DNA from 2 places in the Mesorhizobium sp. M7A.F.Ca.CA.003.01.2.1 genome. Region 2 is predicted to be linked to the other one. Evidence: predicted binding sites of a transcription regulator. Region 2 holds the regulator's gene; the other holds the start of a gene.
The links. Region 2 encodes PhoB, which activates phosphate uptake and scavenging genes when phosphate is short. Its sites were predicted from a motif close to TGTCATNNANCTGTCAT; they were not measured.
Positions count from the first base shown of each region.

Region 1: ugpB (sn-glycerol-3-phosphate ABC transporter substrate-binding protein UgpB) is a predicted target of PhoB. The motif match lies at 7,049-7,065, and genes of this name have one in related genera.

Region 1 covers NZ_RZRA01000063.1:87-9,379, reverse strand. Annotated here, with positions in the region: gene glpK (glycerol kinase GlpK) at 1-905, shown strand, start outside; gene EN969_RS04845 (BA14K family protein) at 1,001-1,486, opposite strand; tRNA gene EN969_RS04840 (tRNA-Lys) at 1,744-1,819, shown strand; gene EN969_RS04835 (nucleoside deaminase) at 2,067-2,537, opposite strand; gene ugpC (sn-glycerol-3-phosphate ABC transporter ATP-binding protein UgpC) at 2,667-3,731, opposite strand; gene ugpE (sn-glycerol-3-phosphate ABC transporter permease UgpE) at 3,739-4,587, opposite strand; gene ugpA (sn-glycerol-3-phosphate ABC transporter permease UgpA) at 4,597-5,517, opposite strand; gene ugpB (sn-glycerol-3-phosphate ABC transporter substrate-binding protein UgpB) at 5,675-6,985, opposite strand; partial or broken gene EN969_RS04810 (diguanylate cyclase) at 7,347-9,293, shown strand, end outside.
Region 2 covers NZ_RZRA01000036.1:842-12,438, reverse strand. Annotated here, with positions in the region: gene EN969_RS03350 (response regulator) at 1-418, shown strand, start outside; gene EN969_RS03345 (DUF1328 domain-containing protein) at 646-813, shown strand; gene EN969_RS03340 (sensor histidine kinase) at 993-2,024, shown strand; gene EN969_RS03335 (hypothetical protein) at 2,148-2,327, shown strand; gene EN969_RS03330 (hypothetical protein) at 2,449-2,775, shown strand; gene EN969_RS03325 (YMGG-like glycine zipper-containing protein) at 2,859-3,104, shown strand; gene EN969_RS03320 (CHASE domain-containing protein) at 3,200-4,828, opposite strand; gene EN969_RS03315 (ATP-binding cassette domain-containing protein) at 4,956-5,756, opposite strand; gene EN969_RS03310 (sugar ABC transporter permease) at 5,768-7,120, opposite strand; gene xylF (D-xylose ABC transporter substrate-binding protein) at 7,263-8,303, opposite strand; gene EN969_RS03300 (ROK family protein) at 8,573-9,820, shown strand; gene phoB (phosphate regulon transcriptional regulator PhoB) at 9,837-10,526, opposite strand; gene phoU (phosphate signaling complex protein PhoU) at 10,543-11,250, opposite strand; gene pstB (phosphate ABC transporter ATP-binding protein PstB) at 11,277-11,597, opposite strand, start outside.

The sequences.
Region 1 (9,293 bases), on a different contig from region 2:
CCTGGGACAACGAACTGCTGTCGATACTGAACATCCCGGCGAAAATGCTACCCGAGGTAAAGGACTGCGCCGATGACTATGGAATCACGGAGAAAAATCTCTTCGGCGCCGAGATAAGAATCCTCGGTGTTGCCGGCGACCAGCATGCGGCGACCATCGGCCAGGCCTGTTTCGAGCCGGGCATGATGAAATCCACCTACGGCACGGGCTGCTTTGCGCTGCTCAACACCGGCAGCGACCTTGTGCGTTCGAAGAACCGGCTCTTGACCACTATTGCCTACAGGCTGAACGGCAAGACCACTTATGCGCTGGAGGGCTCGATCTTCATTGCCGGCGCCGCGGTCCAATGGCTGCGCGACGGCATCAAGGTGATCGGCAAGGCCGAGCAAAGCGGCAAGCTGGCTGCCGAGGCTGATCCAACGCAAAACGTCTACCTGGTGCCGGCCTTCGTCGGGCTCGGCGCGCCGCATTGGGACGCCGAGGCACGCGGCGCCATTTTCGGGCTGACGCGCAATTCCGGGCCGGCGGAATTCGCCCGCGCCGCACTCGAATCCGTCGCCTACCAGACGCGCGACCTGCTCGACGCCATGCGAAAGGACTGGAAGGGAGCTTCGGCCAAGACCGTGCTGCGGGTCGACGGCGGCATGGTTGCGTCGGACTGGACCATGCAGAGGCTGGCCGACATCCTCGACGCGCCGGTCGACCGTCCGACCATCCTGGAGACGACGGCGCTGGGTGCCGCGTGGCTCGCCGGGTCGAAGGCAGGCGTGTGGCCGGATGCCAAGAAATTCGCGAAGAGCTGGGCGCTGGAGCGGAGGTTCCAGCCGGCCATGGATGGCTCTGCGCGCGCAGCCAAACTTGCTGGTTGGCGCGATGCTGTGCGCCGGACGCTGAGCACGCCATAGGCCTCAGTTGGCAGGGGTGACCGAAAAGAAAGGCCCGCGCCACTTCTGGCATGGGCCTTCAATGCAGCACTATCAATTACTCCCACTCACCCACATCAATAAGGCGAGCGGCACTCCCTGCGGGGGCCGTAATTCGGCTGGAACGTGTTGTCCGAAGCACGGTAGCTGCGGTATTGGTCGTAGCACCATCGCACATGCGCATTGCCTTCATAGACGCGGTTGTTTTCGTTGTTGATGATTGCCCCGGTAATCAGCGCGCCGGTAGCGAAGGCCGCAAGCGGGAACCAATAATCGCCGTGACGACGGTAGCCGGGGCGATATTCACGATAGCCCCGATGGCCGTTCCAATACATGCCGCGATTGCGGGAAAAATTGCGGTCACGCGAAAAACTGCGGTCACGCGAAAAATTGCGATTGTAGCGGTCCTTGCGCCACTCCCGGTACTGGACTGTCTGTACATCCGGCACCGCGACCTGGGACTGCGGCACATAGTTCGGTTGGGCATTAACCGACACCGCCTCCGCCGCAACGAATGTGGCGGAGAGAGCGGTCGCCAGCAGGCTCGTTGTGATTCTGTTCATTGGTCTTCTCCTCGATGGTTTGGCGGACGTCCCTGTGCCCGAAAAACGAGCGGCGCATACAATTGTTCCCCAGACTGGATGCCACCGTCAGGCATAAATGGCAGCGTTCCTTGGCCGTTCTCCCCCCGACAGCGCGTGGGACAAGTGCCGCGACAGGGCGAAGCCGCCCGTGTTTGCGAGACCTCTTTTTCCGGTTGACCGGTCGAGGCACTCTCCCTATGTTCCGCGCAATTTCGAGGGCCGCCTTTCGCCCGCGGGAGCGCGTAGCTCAGCCGGTAGAGCAACTGACTTTTAATCAGTAGGTCATGGGTTCGAATCCCATCGCGCTCACCATTGTTTTAGCATTAAATATCAGCCACTTAGGGCCTTTGAGTCTTTGAGAAAGCAGCGACTGTCCGAGTTTTCACGGCCTGCACGCCCTTCTCAAGGATCTCGCCACGGGCAACGCATGACAAGATCGTCCGACTTCGGATCGTTGATTCTACAAGTCTTTGATTTTGTTGAACGGCGGCGGCGGCTCCCACCGCGATCCGACAGTCACTGCTGCCATTGATCGACCTTACCGGCCGGGACGAAGCCGTCAGCGCTTCCAGAAATCGCGGTGCGGTGCGAGCATCTCGTCGGCGATTTCGGGGAAGGGGCCAAAGACCTCGATCTTTCTCTGGCCGGAGCCGAGGACGGTGCGCGAAGAGAGGCTCATCGTCGGATTCTCCGCGTGATCCCCGGTGAGCGCCAGGAGTTCGGTCTCCTCGACCCCGTAAACCAGCCGCCCGATATTGGCCCAATACATCGTGCCGGCGCACATCGCGCACGGCTCGAAGGTTGAGACCAGCGTGCATTGCCACAGGAACTCCGGCGCGTAGGCAGCCGCGGCGCGGCGGGCGAGCTCCGTCTCGGCATGGCGCACCGTGTCGAGATTGCCCTGCCGCATCAGCACGCGGTCATCCGGCCCGACCAGAACGCAACCAAAGGGATGATGCCCATGTGCCGCCGCCTCGCGCGCGACCGCGTCGGCGGATCGAAGGTGGGCGAGCATCTGATCGCGTGTCATGGCAAAACCCCGGGACGCCGACATCCACCCGATGAGCGGCTCTTTGATCCGAGATTGCTGCCAAGCGATGCGAGTGGCAAGAGCGAACCGTGGCTTGAGACCTTTGCGCCGGGATATCAGACCTTTGCGCTAGAATCGCCGACCGGTCTTGGCGTCGAACAGATGAGCACAGGCGCGGTCGATCTCGATGCGCATCTGCGCGCCTTGCTTCAGCGCAAGCCGCTCCCGGAACAGGCAGGAGATTTCCTCGCCGGCGCAGTCGACCCTGGCGAAGATTTCCGAACCCGTGGCTTCCAGAAGCACGATCGTGCCGGCAATACCCTGGGAAATCGTTGCTCGGATATGTTCGGGACGGATGCCGTAGATGAGTTCACCCACGGGAATTTTTGCCAGGTTGATGCCTTCCGGCAGCGGCAGGGTCAGCCCACTGGCGCTGCGGAAAACGCCTTCCTCGACGCGGCCGGCAATGAAGTTCATGGCCGGCGAGCCAATGAAGCCGGCAACGAACAGATTGGCCGGACGGTCATAGAGGTCGAGCGGCGCACCGATCTGCTCGACAAGGCCGTCATGCAGCACGACGATCTTGTCGGCCATGGTCATGGCCTCGATCTGATCATGCGTGACGTAAATGGTGGTGGTGCCCAGCCGCTGGTGCAACGCCTTGATCTCGCCGCGCATCTGGACGCGCAATTTGGCGTCGAGATTGCTGAGCGGCTCGTCGAACAGGAAGACTTGCGGGTCGCGCACGATGGCGCGGCCCATGGCGACGCGCTGGCGCTGGCCGCCGGAGAGCTGGCGCGGATAGCGGTCGAGCAGCTTGTCGAGGCCCAGGATGCTGGCGGCCCTGCCGACGCGGCTTGCGGTGTCGGCCGGATCGGCTTTCTTGATCTTGAGGGCAAAGCCCATATTGTCGGCCACCGTCATGTGCGGATAGAGCGCGTAGTTCTGGAACACCATGGCGATGTCACGCTCGGTCGGACCGGTTGAATTTACGATCTTGCCGTCGATCGCAACTGTTCCCGAGGAGATGGTTTCAAGCCCGGCGATCATTCTGAGCAGCGTGGACTTGCCGCAACCCGACGGGCCGACCAGCACGCAAAGCTCCTTGTCGGGAACCGCGATTGAAACGCCCTTCACGGCCTCGAAACCGCTGGGGTAGACCTTCTTCACATCCTTCAGATCGACGGTCGCCATCAGCTTCTCACTTTTCGGAATCGACCAGGCCGCGAACGAACCAGCGTTGCATCAGCACCACGACCAGGATCGGCGGCACGATGGCCAGCATCGCTGTAACCATGACCAGGTGCCATTGCGTATCGGCATCGGCGAAGGAGACCATCTTTCTGAGCGCGATGACGATCGTGTTCATGTTGCTGCTGTTGGTGACGAGCAACGGCCACAGATACTGTGTCCAGCCATAAATGAAGAGGATGACGAACAGCGCCGCGATATTTGTCCGCGACAGCGGCAACAGGATATCGAAGAAGAAGCGCCACGGCCCCGCACCGTCGACCCGCGCCGCCTCAACCAATTCGCCAGGAATCGTCATGAAGAACTGGCGGAACAGCAGCGTGGCGGTGGCCGAGGCGATCAGCGGGATGATCAGGCCCGCATAAGTGTCGATCATGCCGAGATCGACCATCACCTTGTAGGTTGGCAGGATGCGCACCTCGACGGGGAGCATCAGGGTGATGAAGATCAGCCAGAAGAAGGTCATGCGCAGCGGAAAGCGGAAGAACACGATCGCATAGGCAGACAGGATCGAGATGAATATCTTTCCCACCGCGATGCCGAGCGCCATGATCGTCGTGTTGAGCAGCAGCCTGCCGACGCTGACGCCGCCGATGCGGCCGACACCGCCGAACAATGCCTCGCTGTAATTGTTCCAGAACTGATCGCCGGGCAGGAGCGGCAATGGCGGCCTGAGGATCGTTTGCAGCGTCTGCGTCGAGGCAACGAACGTGTAGTAGATCGGGAAGGCGACGATCAATATGCCGAGGATCAGCATGGCGTGGGCGATGACGGTGCGGAGCGGTGACTGGCCGATCATCGCTCGCCCTCAGCCGTAATGGACTTTGCGTTCCACATAGCGGAACTGGATGGCGGTGAGCGAGATGACGATGATCATCAGGATGACCGACTGCGCCGCCGAGTCACCGAGGATCAGATTGACGAAGCCGTCATTGTAGACCTTGTAGACCAGCGTCTCAGTCGTCTTGCCCGGACCGCCCCCGGTGACGGCATGGACGATGCCGAACGTGTCGAACAGGGCATAGACGGTGTTGACGACCAGCAGGAAGAAGGTCGTCGGCGCAAGCAGCGGGAAGACGATGGTCCAGAATCGCTTGGTCTCGCCGGCGCCGTCCATGGCCGCCGCCTCGATCAAGGCTTTCGGCACCGCCTGCAGGCCGGCGACGAAGAACAGGAAATTGTAGCTGATCTGCTTCCAGGCAGCGGCGGACACCAGCAGGATCATGGCGTGGGTGCCATTGAGCAGTGGATCCCAGGCGATGCCGAAACTCCTCAGCATGTAGGCCAGCGACCCGATCGAAGGGTTGAAGAGGAATAGCCACAGCATACCGGCAATCGCCGGCGCCACCGCGTAGGGCCAGATCAAGAGCGTGCGGTAGAGACCTTTGCCGCGCACCACCTTCTCTGCCATGACCGCCAGCAGGAGCGCCACGCACATGGCGACGATAGCGGTCGCAAGGGAAAACACCACCGTGACCTTGATCGAGTTCAGGTAGGCCGGATCGGCAAGCACTTTCCTGAAATTGGCGAACCAGACGAACTTGGTCCTCAGCCCGAACGGATCCTGCCTGAGCATGGATTGGTAGAACGCCTGACCGGCCGGCCAGTAGAAAAAAACGAGCGTGATGGCCAGTTGCGGCGCCACAAGCAGGTAGGGAAGGACCTTGTTGGGGAACACGACGCGAGGGGTCACGGAGCCACTCCGAGGTGATGAGGCGGGGGGCACCATGCGGCACCCCTCTCCGCCAAGATGGCTTTGATGAGCGTTTCGGACTGGGCATCATCGACCATTGGCGAAATCGCAAGGCACGGCAAAACTCCCCTCACGAGGGGAGATGCCCGGCGGGACAGATGGGTGCGCCGTAGAGCAAGGACCTGCGCTCGCTCTAATTCCCCAGCGCTTCCTTGATCGCGGCATTGCCACGCGTAACCGCATTGTCGAGCGCCTGCTGCGCGGTCTGCTGGCCGGCGAGCATCTTCTCGAACTCCTCGTTCTGGATATCGCGCACCTGCGGCAGATTCGGCAGACGTACGCCCTTGGAATTGTCGGTCGGCGTCTTACCCGTCATCTGCAGGATCGGGGTCTCGCGGCCGACATTCTTGTCATAGAAACCGGACTTCTTGGTCGCTTCATAAGCCGCCAGCGTTACCGGCAGATAACCCGACTTCTGGTGCAGGTATTCTTGCACCTCGGTCTTCGACAGGTAGGCGAAGAAGGCCGCGACGCCCTTGTATTCCTCATCGGATTTGTCCGCGAAAACCCACAGGCTGGCGCCACCCGGCGTCGTGTTCTGCGGCGCACCCTTGGCGTCGCTGTCATACGGCAATTGGCCAATGCCGTAATTCATGCCGGACTTGACGATATCGCCAAGTCCGCCGGACGATTCGGTCATGATCCCGCATTCGCCCGCAAGGAAGATCTGCTTGGCTTCGGAGGTGCGGCCGCCATATTTGAAGGTGCCGTCCTTGGCGAGGTCCGCCAGCGCCTGGAAATGGTTGACGAAAATCGGCGCGTTGATCTTGAGCTCGACATCGCCGCCGGCCAGACCGTTCTGCTGGGTGGCCCATGACACGTCATTCCAGGCCGCGAAATTCTCCAGATGTATCCAGGTCAGCCAGGTCGAGGTGTAGCCGCAGGCGGCCGCGCCGCTCGCCTTGATCTTCTTGGCGTCTTCCCACACTTCATTCCAGGTCTTGGGTGGGCTATCGACGTCGAGACCAGCCTTCTTGAAGATATCCTTGTTGTAATAAAGGATCGGCGAGGAGGAGTTGTAGGGGAAGGAGAGCATGGTGCCGTCCGGCTTCGAATAATAGCCGACTATGCCTGGCAGATACTGGCTCTTGTCGAAGGTCATTCCAGCGCTGGTCAACACATCGGCTGCGGGCTTGATGGCACCTTCGGCCGCCATCATCACGCCGGTGCCGACGTCGAACACCTGGATGATGTCTGGCGCCTGGCCCGCGCGGTAGGCGGCAATGCCGGCATTCAGCGTCTCGGGATACGTGCCTTTGAACACCGGAACGAGCTCATAGTCGCTCTGGCTGGCATTGAAATCTTTGGAGATCTTGTCGACGACTTCGGCATTGGCGCCAGTCATGGCGTGCCACCAACTGATCTGCGTGACGGCAAAAGCGGAGGTTGAGGAAAGCGTCATAAAGGTAGCGGCAACACCGGCCGCGAAGCCGAAGGACTTCATGTTTCATCTCCCGTTTGTCATTGGCGAAAGGGGGCACTCCCGCGAAGGCAATATGTGTCGCTCATGACAATCAGACAACGGTTTTGTTGCAGATCGACGAACTTCACCCTTTACCTGACGCAACGCTCGTCTCCGCTTGGAGGCATGGGAAGCGATGCGGTTAGCCGGCTTAGCGCGACGACAAGCGCGCCAGGAACCACCGTCGGGACCGTCAAGCTGGCTTTCGGCGTGTCAGCCCTGATTGCAGCCGCAGCAACCCGAAGAGACACGCCAAGGTTGCAGCCGACTTTATCGATCCCTCAACGGCAACGCGCTACTCAATCCTGCTGCCCTGTTTATTTCCAAAGCTCAGGTGAAATAAATGCTGACGGTCTACAATTGTATCGTCAACGAACATGATCTGAGACTGGTCGCACTCGCCGCGTTGATCTGCGGAATTTCCTGCTTCTCTGCTGTCAACCTGCTTCAGCACATAAGCCGTTCCACAGATCGGAACCGGCTTGCCTGGCTGATGATCGCGGCCACTTCGACCGGCTTTGGCATCTGGGCAACGCACTTCATCGCCATGCTCGCATTCACACCGGGCATACCCAGTGCCTATGATCCGGCACTCTCCGTGCTTTCGCTCGCTGCTTCGGTCACTTTGACGGCAGCCGGCATGTGGATCGCCACCTTGCGGGATGAGTTCGACTATCATCTCGTCGGCGGCGCCGTGCTGGGCGGCGGTATCGCAGCCATGCACTACATCGGCATGGCGGCGTTCGAGGTTCAGGGCCGTATCGAGTGGAACCTGTTGCTTGTCGCCGTTTCCCTGCTGGCCGGCGTAACGCTCGCGGCGCTGGCGCTGCGTGTCGTGCAGCGCCGCCCCTCCTTGAAGGCGACATCCGGCGGCGCGGTGCTGCTGACGCTGGCGATCTGCACCCTGCATTTCATCGGGATGGGTGCCGTCTCGATCTTCCCCGATCCCTCGATCGTCATATCCGAATACACGATCGAGCCGACCTCGCAGGCTTTCGCGGCCGCCGCCGCCACACTGGTGATCCTGGTTCTGTCGGCATCGGCGCTGTGGATCGATTTGCGCTTCCGTCGCCAGAAGCTCGAGGTCGACCGCATGCACGGCCTGGCCAATGCCGCCGTGGAGGGGCTGATCGTCTGCGACGGCAACCGCATCATCAGTGCCAATGACAGCATTGCGGCACTGACGGGCAAAGCAACAGCGACCCTGAACGGAATGCAGCTTGGCGATCTCTTCGGATCCGATATCTCGGGCTTCGGCGAACAGCCGCAGGAGGCCGAATTGAGCGGTCGCGATGGCACGAGCATTCCTGTCGAGCTGATCGCCAGGAGCATCGACTACTGTGGCAAACCGCACAACGTGGTCGCGGTCCGCGACATTCGCGAGCGCAAGAAGGCGGAACAGGAGATCCTGCGGCTTGCCCATTTCGATCCATTGACCGGACTGGCCAATCGCCGCAGCTTTTCCGGCCGGCTGGAGACGGAAATCGCTGCGATGGTCCGGACCAGGAAAGGCGGCCAGCTTGCGCTTCTGCTGCTTGATCTCGACCGGTTCAAGGAGGTCAACGACCTGTATGGGCACGGCGCAGGCGACGCCATGCTGCAGAAGGTTGCGCAGTGCGCGACCGGTATCCTTCGTCCAGGGCAGATGGTGGCGCGGCTGGGCGGCGATGAGTTCGCCATCATCGCGCCGAACCTGGCCGACCCGTTGGAGGCGGGCCGTATCGCCAACGCGGTGCTGACCGCCATGCGCGAGGAAAACCGGCTCTCGGTCGGCGGCGGCCTTGTGTCGGCAAGCATCGGCATTGCGCTGTATCCGTCGGATGCCGAAAACCAGGCCAGCCTGATAAGCCACGCCGATACGGCACTCTACCGGGCCAAGACCGAAGGCAAGGACACTTACCGTTATTTCGAAGCATCGATGGGGGCCGAGGCCCGCGACAAGCGCGTCATGGAGCACGAACTGCGCCAGGCGGTCGCACGCCAGGAGTTCTATCTCGTCTACCAGCCGCAGAAAGAGATCAGCAGCGGAAAGATGGTCGGCTTCGAAGCGTTGGTCCGCTGGCGGCATCCGACTCGCGGCGACGTGTCGCCGGCCATATTCATCCCGGTGGCCGAAGACAGCGGCGCCATTGGCCAGATTGGCGAATGGGTGCTGACGGCTGCCTGCGAGGAAGCCGCCCGCTGGGAAAATCCGCTGACAGTGGCCGTCAACGTTTCGGCGGTGCAGCTCCACAACACGAATTTCAGCCGCAAGGTCCACGAAACATTGCTGAATTCCGGCCTGGCGCCC
Region 2 (11,597 bases):
GCTTGCGCAGGCGAGCAACGAGATATCCCGTCAGGTGGCAACCGACGTTCTGATCATCGAGGATGAACCGCTGATCGCCATGGATATCGAAGAAATGGTCGAGAGCCTGGGGCACCGCGTCGTTGGAACGGCGCGCACCCATGCCGAGGCAGTGATGATGTTCGGCAAGACGCGGCCGAAGATGGTGCTGGCCGACATCCAGCTTGCCGACGGCAGTTCCGGCATCGAGGCCGTGAACGAAATCCTGTCATCGACGTCGGTGCCGGTCATCTTCATCACCGCCTTCCCCGAGCGCCTGTTGACTGGGGAACGACCGGAACCGGCCTTCCTGGTCACCAAGCCGTTCAATCCCGACATGGTCAAGGCGCTGATCAGCCAGGCACTGTTCTTTGACCGGCAGGCGAAAGCCGCCGCATAGTCGGGAATTGGGAGTGGAGGAATTGACGAACCCAAGGCGATAGCCTCGCTCCCGAATCTCTCCAGATGATCAATTCGTCACTTCGTGCCGCCTGATGCACCCGGGCGGCGACGGTGAATTCCTGCGGTTCCGCTCGAACGATTTGCAAGCACGGTCTTTTTCGGCAAAGGGTGGGAACAAACCGCAACCACCCACGTTTTCATCGCACCATTCGAAGGAGATGGATCATGCTTTACTGGGCGCTCGTATTTCTCGTCGTTGCCATCATCGCCGGCGCGCTTGGTTTCGGCGGCATCGCCGGTACCTCCGCCGGCATAGCGCAGATATTGTTTTTCATCTTCCTCGCCTTCCTGGTCATTTCGCTTCTTGCGGGCCTGTTCAAACGGGCTTCGTAAGGACGGACGGCCGAACACTGGAAGCCGCACCCCTCAAACGGTTTCCAGCCACCGCCGGGCGGTGTCCCTCAAAGGACGCCGTCCGGCGGACCGTTTTTGGCGGCGGGTTTTCCGGAAACCTGTTTGGAACCCATTCAACGATGAGCCGTTCAGCCTGAATTGGGTGGACAGATTGGCCGATGGGTTCCAGGACCGGAAACAGGAAAGACGCCGTGCAAAGCGATGAAGTCATCGCCCTCCATCCCGCCGACAGCGGCATGCAGCTCGGCCGTGCTCTTCTTCACGCGTTGCACAATGCCGGCATTTCCGTTCTCTACCAGGATCGCGAGATGAAAACCGTATGGGCGCGCAACATGCGTGCGCCCTGGGTTTCGGACACCGCCGACAGCATCGGCATCCTGCCGGAGGCGCAGGCCGACCGCATCGGCGCGGCCAAGCGCGACGTCATTGCATCCGGCAACCCCCAACGTCTCGAGATCAGCGTTCCCGTCGAGGATGGCAGCCGCTGGTTCGAGGTGTGGATCGATGCCGATCACGGCGATGGTGGCACCGTGCAAGGCGTCGTCACCACGATGGTCGAGACGACGGAGCAGAAGCGCCGCGAGCAGACCCTGACGACGCTGTTGCGAGAGGTGAGCCATCGCTCGAAAAACCTGCTGGCGATCATCCAGAGCATAGCCACCCAGACCGGCCGCTACTCCGACAGCATCGGCGATTTCCTGACACGCTTTCGCGGCCGGCTGCAATCGCTGGCCTCGTCCCAGGATCTCGTGACCTCTTCCAACTGGCGGGGTGCAGCACTTCGCGAACTCGTATCGGGCCAGGTTGGCCGCTATGGCGGCGATCCGGTTCGGAGCCTGAGGTTTCAGGGGGCAAACCCCTATCTCAATCCCAACGCTGCCTTGCATATCGGCCTTGCGATGCATGAACTCGCCGTCAATTCGGTGAGCTACGGCGCCCTGTCGCGGCCCGGCGGGTACGTCAATGTTACAGCCAACCTGACCGCCGACGACACGGGAACCTCCCTGTCCCTGACATGGGCGGAGGCAATCGGCGCCAGTGATGTCAGGCGTAGCGAGAAGCGCTTCGGCAGCGTCGCACTCGAACGGGTCGTGCCGGCGTCACTGAACGGAACGGCGACGCTCGAAATCGCGGCTGGCCGCCTTGAATACCGCCTTGTCGTTCCGCACGGCAATTTCGAGACGGATTGAGCGACCTTCCTTAACCCGCCGTTCACCATAAAAGCAGATGCTGTTTTTCCCAGATACCGCTGGAACTTGTTGCATCACCGAACATTTCCGCAGCAGGATTTACAGCATGGTGGGAGGAATGCCTTGACGGTTGCCGACATGAACAGACTGGAGCAGGCCGCCCGGATTTCCATGGGCGAGTTTGAGGACTCAGAGGCTTCCACGCCACCGCTGGCTCCTGTTCCCAACGGAGCTTTGCGCCTAGTTGCGCTGGCCTTGGTGGCGGTGATCATGGCGGTCGCCCTGCACCAACTGGTCTACTAGGCCACCTCGTTTCGGCCGGTGGCCGAATCGGCTGTAGCGCCATCTTATTTCCCCGGCCGATCAAGCCAGCCAGGAACTTTGGCGAATGTAGACCGTTACTATGGCGAGAGGACTTCTCGCCATGGAACATATCGCTGCATTGTTGCTGGTCATCGGTTGCTCGAACACGATGGCCGACTGCCGTGAACTCCAGGTGCCCGTAAGCGTTTTCGCGACGGCCGAGCAATGCGTGGCCGAACGCCCATTCGTCTTGGGCGACGTGCAAGGGCAGGCTGACCACATCGTCGCCAAATGCCTTGCGGTCGATCCGGCGCTTGAGGACGACTATGATCAGATCGTCTGGAATGTGCGCGCCGATGGTACGCTTGACGCGTCTTTGGCAATTTCCAGCCTGGTAATGGCATCGAACACGATACGCCCAGAAAAAGACTATCTTCACCAACAATAGATTGCAGCAGCAAAGGCCGTCATTTCATGCTAAATGGCGGCTGGAGCTTACTAAAGTGAGGACACAAAGTGAGGAGTGACTCTATGCGGAAGATGATTATTGCCCTGGTTGCGGTGGTCGCGGTCAGCGGCTGCACCTCGACTGAGAAGGACGTGGTTGGCGGCGGCTTGATCGGCGCCGGTGTCGGCGGCTTGGTCGGCGGCGGTAAGGGCGCGCTGATCGGCGCGGCCGTGGGTGCCGGTTCCGGCCTGCTGGTGCGCAACCTGCGCAACGGCTATTGCCAATATCGCGATCATCGCGGCCGGATCTACACGGCTCGCTGCAACTAATTCGGCGATAATCGAAACGTCGATCCGGAGGCCGGTCCGCCGGCTTCCGGGTTTTTGATGTCTGGATGCTTCCCCCTTGTCGGCAACGGTCGCGCTCAATTGGCGAGTGGAATTTTGATTTCCACGTTCAGCCCATTGGCTTGGTAATCCCGTTTGATCGTACCGCGCAATTCGCGCGTCACGTTGAGGTCGATCAGCTTGGTGCCGAATCCGGTCTCGGCGGGCGCTTCAAGTTTCTTCTGCCCGTTTTCGCGCCAGTTGAGAGCCAGCACCCTGTCGCGCCCTCGGCCTTCGAGCGACCAGTCCACCTTCAGCGCCCCAACGGAATTGCCGGCCTCGCCGTATTTCAGCGCATTCGTCGCCAGTTCGTGGAAGGTCAGGCCGAGCGCTTGCGTCGTGGTTTCGTCGAGCAGCACCTGTGGTCCCGACAACAGCTCATCGGGCAGCTCCTTGCCGAACACCTGACCCAGCTCGATGCGCAGGAGATCGCCAAGATCGGCCTTCTGCCAGCGTGAGCGCGTCAGCATGTCCTGGGAGGCCGCCATCGCCTGCAGCCTAGCCGAGAAGGACGCTGAAAACTCGTTGACGTCGGTCGCCCGCGATGCCGTCTGACGCGCGATCGCCAGCACCCTGGTGATCGAATTCTTGATGCGATGCTTCATCTCCTGCAGCATCAGGTCTTTTTCGATCAGGCTCTTTTCCGTCGTTTCGTGCAATCGCGACGCTGCCTCATAGGCCCGCTCCTGATAGCGCGCCACAAGCGCGATTGCGCCCGCCAACAGCAGGCCGAACAGCCCCAGCATCACCGGAATGGCGCGCGACGACGGCTGCGAGAAGGCGCTTGTCGGCCGGAACAGGACAGTCCATGGCTGTCCGGCGACGATGATCTTTCGCGTGACCAGCAGCCTGTTCCCGAAAGTGGAAGCCGGCGGCGTCTCCGACCGGAACAACAGATTGTCGCCGTTCACGGCACCATCGCCATCATAGATTTCGGTGTTGACCGGCAAAAGCGGCGACCGGCTGAGCGCGGTCTGGAACAGATCGCGAGCCCGGAAGGCCGCATAGAGAAAACCTGATGTCGAGGATCTCGAAGCATTGATGACGTCGGGAGCGGTTTCGACATTGAGCCGCACGAAAACGAAGAAGCCGGTGAACGTCTGCGCGGCGCCCGTGTCCTGGCCCAGCTGCACCAGCCCGCTGGCATGCTGCTGGTCGTCGGACATCGCCTTTTCGATCGCCGCACGCCGCACCGGTTCGCTGAACATGTCGTAGCCGATGCCGGCTTGATTGGATGGATCCAGCGGTTCGAACAGCACGATAGGGGTGCGCCAGGGTTGCGTGGTGTCCGGGTAGATTGGATGACTGACGCCATAATCGTGCAGCATGTCGCGTTCGACCGTCGCCTCGTCGCCCGTCTTTGCCAGCCTGAGGAAGCCGATACCGCGCAAGCCGGCGAAATTCTTGTCGACATCGAGCGCGGTGAAGAAGGCCTTGAACTCATTGCGAGAAATATCGCCATTGCGGGCGTCGAACAGGGCCTGCGTCGAGCGCAGCAGCGACAGATGCAGGTCGATGCGGCTCTCGATCCGGTTGAGCGCATCGTCGGCAGTCGCCTCGAACTTGATGCGCGCGGCTTCCTGCGTGGCGAAGTAGGCAAAACCTGCCATCACCATGCTGATCAGCGCGACGGCGATAAAGGCGATGATCGGGAAAAGCTTCTTCAACGGATCGTGCGGTCCCTGAGCAATGTCGGACCTTTATGCGCAAGTCGCCCTGCCAACACAATGCCAAGGCCAAGCCATCCCTACGGCTGGCATATCACGTGTCCGGCAACCGCGATCTGGCTTGATCTCAGGCCGCGATCTTCAGCGCGCCCGGTCCGGGAATGGCGCCTGGCGGGCATTTGCCCAGAATGATCATGCCCAGCACCTCGTCCTGGGTGACATCAGTGGTGCGGGCGGTGCCGACCACCTGGCCGTTCTTCATGACGCAGACCCGGTCGGCAAGCTCGAACACATCGTGGATGTCGTGGCTGATCAGGAAGATGCCGATGCCGTCGGACTTCAGCTGCTTGACCAGTTCGCCGACCTGCGTCGTTTCCTGCGGACCAAGTGCGGCCGTCGGCTCGTCCATGATCAGGATGCGGGCGTTGAACAGGATCGCACGCGCGATCGCCACCGATTGCCGCTGGCCGCCCGACAGCTTGATCACCGGCTCCTTGAAACGCTGGAACCGGGGATTGAGCCGACCCATCACCTTGCGCGCCTCGGCCTCCATGGCAACGTCGTCGAGCGTGCCCCAGGCGGTCATCAACTCGCGGCCGAGGAACAGATTGGCGGCGGCGTCGACATTGTCGGCCAACGCCAGCGTCTGGTAGATCGTCTCGATGCCGTATTTCTTGGCGTCGCGCGGGTTGGAGATCGATGCCTCCTCGCCGTTGACGAAGATCTGGCCCGAATCGCGCTTGTAGGCGCCGGACAGGATCTTGATCAATGTCGACTTGCCGGCGCCATTATGGCCGAGCAGCGCCACGACCTCGCCGGGGAAAAGATCGATCGAGGCGTCGTCGACGGCGCGGATGCCGCCAAACGCGATCGAGATGTTCCTCATGTCGATCAGCGCGGTGGCTGCAGGAGCAGTCTTGTCAGTCATGGCATGCCCTCCTAGACGCGCTTGCGATAGACGGTGTCGAGCCACACGGCGATCACCAGTACGGCGCCGACGACGATGCTCTGCAGCGGCGAGTCGACACCAAGCAGCACCATGCCGGACTGCAGCGATTGCATCAGCAGGGCGCCGAGCATGGCGCCGATGATCGTTCCCGACCCGCCGGCTAGCGACGTGCCACCGATCACGGCGGCTGCAATGACGAGCAGCTCGTCGAGCGTTCCAAGCACGTTGGTGGCCGAATTCTGCCGGGCCGAGGAGATCGCCGCGGCAATCGTGGCCAGCACGCCCATGATCATGAACACCTTCATGGTGATCCAGCGCGTGTTGATGCCGGCGAGATTGGCCGCCTCGGGATTGCCGCCGATGGCGAAGACATAGCGGCCGAAACGGGTGCGGTTGGTGATGAAGGTCATGACCAGCCCGACGGCGACCGCCATCAGCACCGGTATGGCGATACCGTGGGCGATGAACAGGCCGCCTTCGGGAACGGTGATGTTGTTGGCGGCCGCATATCTGTTCACGATGCCGATCGGCCAGGGGTAGGAGTTGGCGAGCCAGACCGCACCCATGATGGCGCCGCAGGTGACGACACCGAGCAGCGCCTCGGCCCAGATCGGACGTAGCGGAAAACGGAAACGCTTGCGCTGCACCCGCCCGTTGAACAGCCCAAACACCACGGCGAGGCAGGCGACGATCCCGACAACCCAGCTCCAGGTTGCGCCGATCGATCCCGCCGGCCCGCCGCCCATCAGCTGAAAGGTGGCGTTAAGCGGCGCCACGGTCTGGCCTGATGTGACCCACCAGGCAGCACCGCGCCAGACCAGCAGGCCGCCCAGCGTCACGATAAAGGCGGGCACTTCGAGATAGGCGATGACGAAGCCTTGAAAGGCGCCGATCAACAGGCCGAGCGCCAGGCCGATGACCAGCGCCAGGGCCCAGATCCACGGATTGCCGAGTTCGAGCCCGACAAAACGCACCAGGAAATGCACCTGGGCAAATCCCATCACCATGCCGATCAGGCCCTCGGCGGAACCGACCGACAGGTCGATGTTGCGCATGACGATGACCAGCACCATGCCGCAGGCCATGATGGCGACCGCGGATGTCTGCACCGACAGGTTCCACAGATTGCGCGGCGTGAGAAAGGTGCGGCTGTCGAAATCGAGCGGGTTGACGCCGAGGCGCAGGCTGGAAATGACATGCAGCCCAATCCAGATGACCAGCAGCGCGCCGATCATGCCGAGCATCCGGGTGTCGATCTCGGTCGCCTTCAGGAACCGGGCGACGGCGCCGAGTTCCGACGCGCGCGCCGTATCGGCCTGCGGGTTGGACGTCGTGTCGGTCATGATTTCCTCCCACCGGCTGGCCGTCTGACGCGCATGCCGGAGCCCAGCCTAGAAGCTATCCGCATGATGCGGAAACACAATTCTTTGAGAAAACGCCGCGGCTTTTGGGCCGCGGCGTTCAGATATTTCGAAGTGGTCCGGATCAGTTACAGGCCGCGACGGTGCCGGCAGCGACACCCGCGCAGACTTCGTCCTTCTTGATCCAGCCAGCGTCGATGACGACGTTGAGATTGTCCTTGGTGATGGCAACCGGAGTCAGGAACAGCGACTTGACGGTGTTGCCGCCCGGCGTCGTGAAGTCCTTGGCGCCGGCGATGTCGCTCGTCTTCTTGCCGTCGGCCAGTTGCGAGGCGATCTCGGCGGCATTCTTGCCGAGCTCGCGCGCGTCCTTCCACACCGACACGGTTTGCGTGCCCAGGGCGATGCGGTTCAGCGCGGCGTGGTCGCCGTCCTGCCCCGAGACCGGCACGGTGCCGGCCAAGCCTTGAGCCGTCAGCGCCGCGACGACGCCACCGGCAGTGCCGTCATTGGCCGCGACCACCGCGTCGACCTTGTTGTCGTTGGCGGTCAGGAACTGTTCCATGTTCTTCTGGGCGTTGGCGGGCAGCCAGCCATCCGTGTAGGCTTCGCCGACATTCTTGATCTTGCCGCTGTCAATGGCTTCCTTGAGCACTTCCATCGAGCCCGAGAACAGGAAGTCGGCATTGGGATCGGCACCGGAGCCCTTGATGAAGACGTAGTTGCCTTCCGGCTTGACCTTGAACACTTCGCGGGCCTGCATGCGGCCGACTTCCTTGTTGTCGAAGGTCAGATAGAAAACATCCTTGTTCTCGATCAACCGGTCATAGCCGACGACCGGAATGCCTTCGTCCAGGGCTTTCTGCACGGCCGGGCCGATGGCCGAAGCATCCTGCGCCAGGATGATCAGGGAATTGGCGCCCTGCGAGATCAGGCTTTCGACGTCCGTAAGCTGCTTGCCGGGATTGGACTGCGCATCGGCGGAGATGTACTTGTCGCCGGCGGCCTCGATCGCCGTCTTCATGGCGGCCTCGTCGGTCTTCCAGCGTTCCTCCTGGAAGTTGGACCACGAAACGCCGACGACTTTGTCCTTCGCCTGCGCGACAGACGCGAGCGTCAGCGACATGGCGGCACCCGCCAGGATGGCGGCTGTGAATCTTTTCATATTATCCTCCCTGCGCCGCGTATGGCGCGACCAAACTGGCCCGAAGGCCGGCACAAAGGCCCTATTTTTTCGAGCCTCGAAAAAATACTGGGCCAACGCCCGAACGCTGTCAACATCGATTCTGATGGATTTTGATGTCGTTTCGAATTTTTTTCGGGCCTCGGAATAAATAAATGACACGGCGCGCGGCTTCTGCCAGTATTTGACCGCGTCACCGACAGCGTTCCAGGGCAGGAAGAACCGCGGCGACCGGGAGGATATGAAAGAGCATGTCGGTCGGAATCCGCCACGACGATTTGCGCCGCCGCAACCGCGCGATGGTGATCGCGGCGGTGCGCCGCGCCGGACAGCCGTCGCGCACCGAGATCGCCGCAACCACAAGCCTCAGCCATTCGACGATCTCGGCGATCTCATCCGACCTGATCGTCGAAGGTATCCTGACCGAAAGCAAGCCGAGCGAGGCCGGCTCGCTCAAACGCGGCCGTCCGCAGGTCGGCCTCAGCCTCAATCCGGAAGCGGCCGCGGTAATGACCGTGGTGCTGTCGCTGAACTTCCTCTCGGTCGCCGTCATCGACTATGCCGGCCAGGTAATATCCGAGGAACAGCGCCGGCTCGACACGCTGACGATGTCGCGCGACTCGCTGATCGGTGAGTGCACGGCAATCGTGCGGCGCCGCCTGGAAGATCCCGACCTGGACGTGCGCAGCATCGCCCGTATCGCGCTGGCCGTCCAGGGCATCACCGACACCCGTGCCCGCGCCATGCTGTGGTCGCCGATCACGCCGCACACCGACATCGCCTTCGCCGACATATTCGAAGACGAGTTCGGCATCCCAGCCATTATGGAGAACGATTGCAACATGATGGCGGTGGCGCTGCGCTGGCGCGACCCCGATCGTTACCGCGACGATTTCATCGCTATCCTTTTGTCGCACGGCATCGGCATGGGGCTGGTGCTGAAGGGCGAATTGTTCACCGGCACCCATTCCTCGGGCGGCGAATTCGGCCACATGATTCATCGGCCGAACGGGGCGCTGTGTCGCTGCGGACGGCGCGGCTGCGTCGAAGCCTATGCCGGCAATTATGCCATCTGGCGCAACGCGCGGCAGATGGGCGAGGATGCAGAACCCGTCGCCGATGTCAGCGATGCCGACATGCGCGCCCTGGCTGCCGCCGCCCGCGAAAGGGACGGACCCGAACGGGAAGCCTATCGCAAGGCCGGCGAAGCGCTCGGCTACGGCCTCGGCAGCCTGTTCGCGCTGATCGATCCGGCGCCGGTCGCCATGGTCGGCGTCAGCGCCGCCGCCTTCGACCTGATCGAGCCGGCATTGCGGCAAGCGATTGCCCAGACCGCCGGCGGCCAGCATTCCAAGTCGATTTCCTTCGACACCGAGCCGAACGAACTGCCGCTGATCCGCGAAGGCTGCGCCATGCGGGCGCTAATCTTCGTCGATCAGGAGATTTTTGCGCCGGGCGTGCAGGCGAGATCCGGTCTCGGCGGCAAGAACGTGGCGTGAGTTCAAACGAGGGAGTTCAGTCCTCGCGAATGGCGTAACCCGCCCCACGGATGGTGCGGATGACATCGGGCATACGGCCGTTGTTGACCGCCTTGCGCAGCCGGCCGACATGCACATCGACCGTGCGTTCGTCGATGTAGATCGTCTCGCCCCAGACATTGTCGAGCAGTTGGCTGCGCGAGAACACGCGGCCTGGATGGCGCATCATGAATTCAAGCAGGCGGAATTCCGTCGGCCCGAGCCGGATTTCGCTCTTCTTGCGATAGACACGGTGCGATTCGCGATCGAGCACGATATCGCCGACCTTGAGCACGCTGGACAGCACTTCCGGCTTGGCCCGGCGCAGCAGCGCCTTGACCCTGGCCATGAACTCCGGCGTCGAGAAAGGCTTGACCAGATAGTCGTCGGCACCGGTCGAGAGGCCGCGCACGCGGTCGCTTTCCTCGCCTCGCGCGGTCAGCATGATGATCGGCAGCCGCTCGGTCTCGGGACGCATCCTTAGCCGGCGGCAGAGTTCGATACCGGAAACCGCAGGCACCATCCAGTCGAGCACCAGAAGGTCTGGAACGTTCTCCTGCAGCCGGATTTCGGCCTCGTCGCCGCGCGTCACCACCTCGACCTGGTAACCTTCGGATTCGAGATTGTAGCGGAGCAGCACGCCTAGCGGCTCCTCATCCTCCACCACCATGATGCGTGGCGCGATCATCGGCTGGTCACCCCTGTCATGCCGCTGGCGCGGACATTGCCGTCTCGTCCTGCTTCGGACGGTTGGCTGGCAACTGCGTGCCGGTCAAAACATAATAGGCATTTTCGGCGATGTTGGTCACGTGGTCGCCGATCCGCTCGAGGTTCTTGGCGCAAAACAACAGGTGCGTGCACGCCGTGATGTTGCGCGGATCTTCCATCATGTAGGTCAGAAGTTCGCGGAACACCGATGTGTATTTGACGTCGATGCGTTCATCATTGTTTCTGAGCGTGGCAAGCGCTGCCGCGTCAGCGGCGGCATACTCGTCGACGACCCCCTGCACCTGGATCAGCACCAGCTGCGCCATTGCGTCGATCGAATGCGAAAGGTCGTGCGGCGTGACGCTCAGCCCGACAGTGCCGACGCGCTTGGCGATGTTCTTGGCAAGGTCGCCGATGCGCTCGAGGTCGCCGGCCATGCGGATCGAACCGACCACCGCACGCAGATCGTTGGCCATTGGCTGGCGCTTGGCGATCAGCGTGATGGCACGATCGTCCAGCTCGCGCTGGCGTGCATCCATGATGGCGTCGTCGGAAACCACCCGCTGCGCCAGCGCATTGTCCGAATTGAGCAAAGCCCTGGTCGAGCCACCGACCATCGAGCGGGCGAGATCGCCCATGTCGCGGATCAGCTGGCTGATCTGCTCCAGATCCTCATCGAAAGATGCAACGGTATGTTCACCCATGATCTTCGTCCCTCATATGCCAGAGATCAGCCGAACCGGCCGGTGATGTAGTCCTGGGTGCGTTTGTCGTCGGGGGTGGTGAACATCTTGTCGGTGGCGCCCTCCTCGACCAGATAGCCAAGATGGAACATCGCGGTGCGCTGCGACACGCGCGCTGCCTGCTGCATCGAATGGGTGACGATGACGATCGTATAGTTCTGACGCAGTTCGTCGATCAGTTCCTCGACGCGAGCGGTGGCGATCGGGTCGAGCGCCGAACACGGTTCGTCCATCAGGATCACCTCGGGCGACACGGCGATGGCGCGTGCAATGCACAGGCGCTGCTGCTGGCCACCGGAAAGACCCGT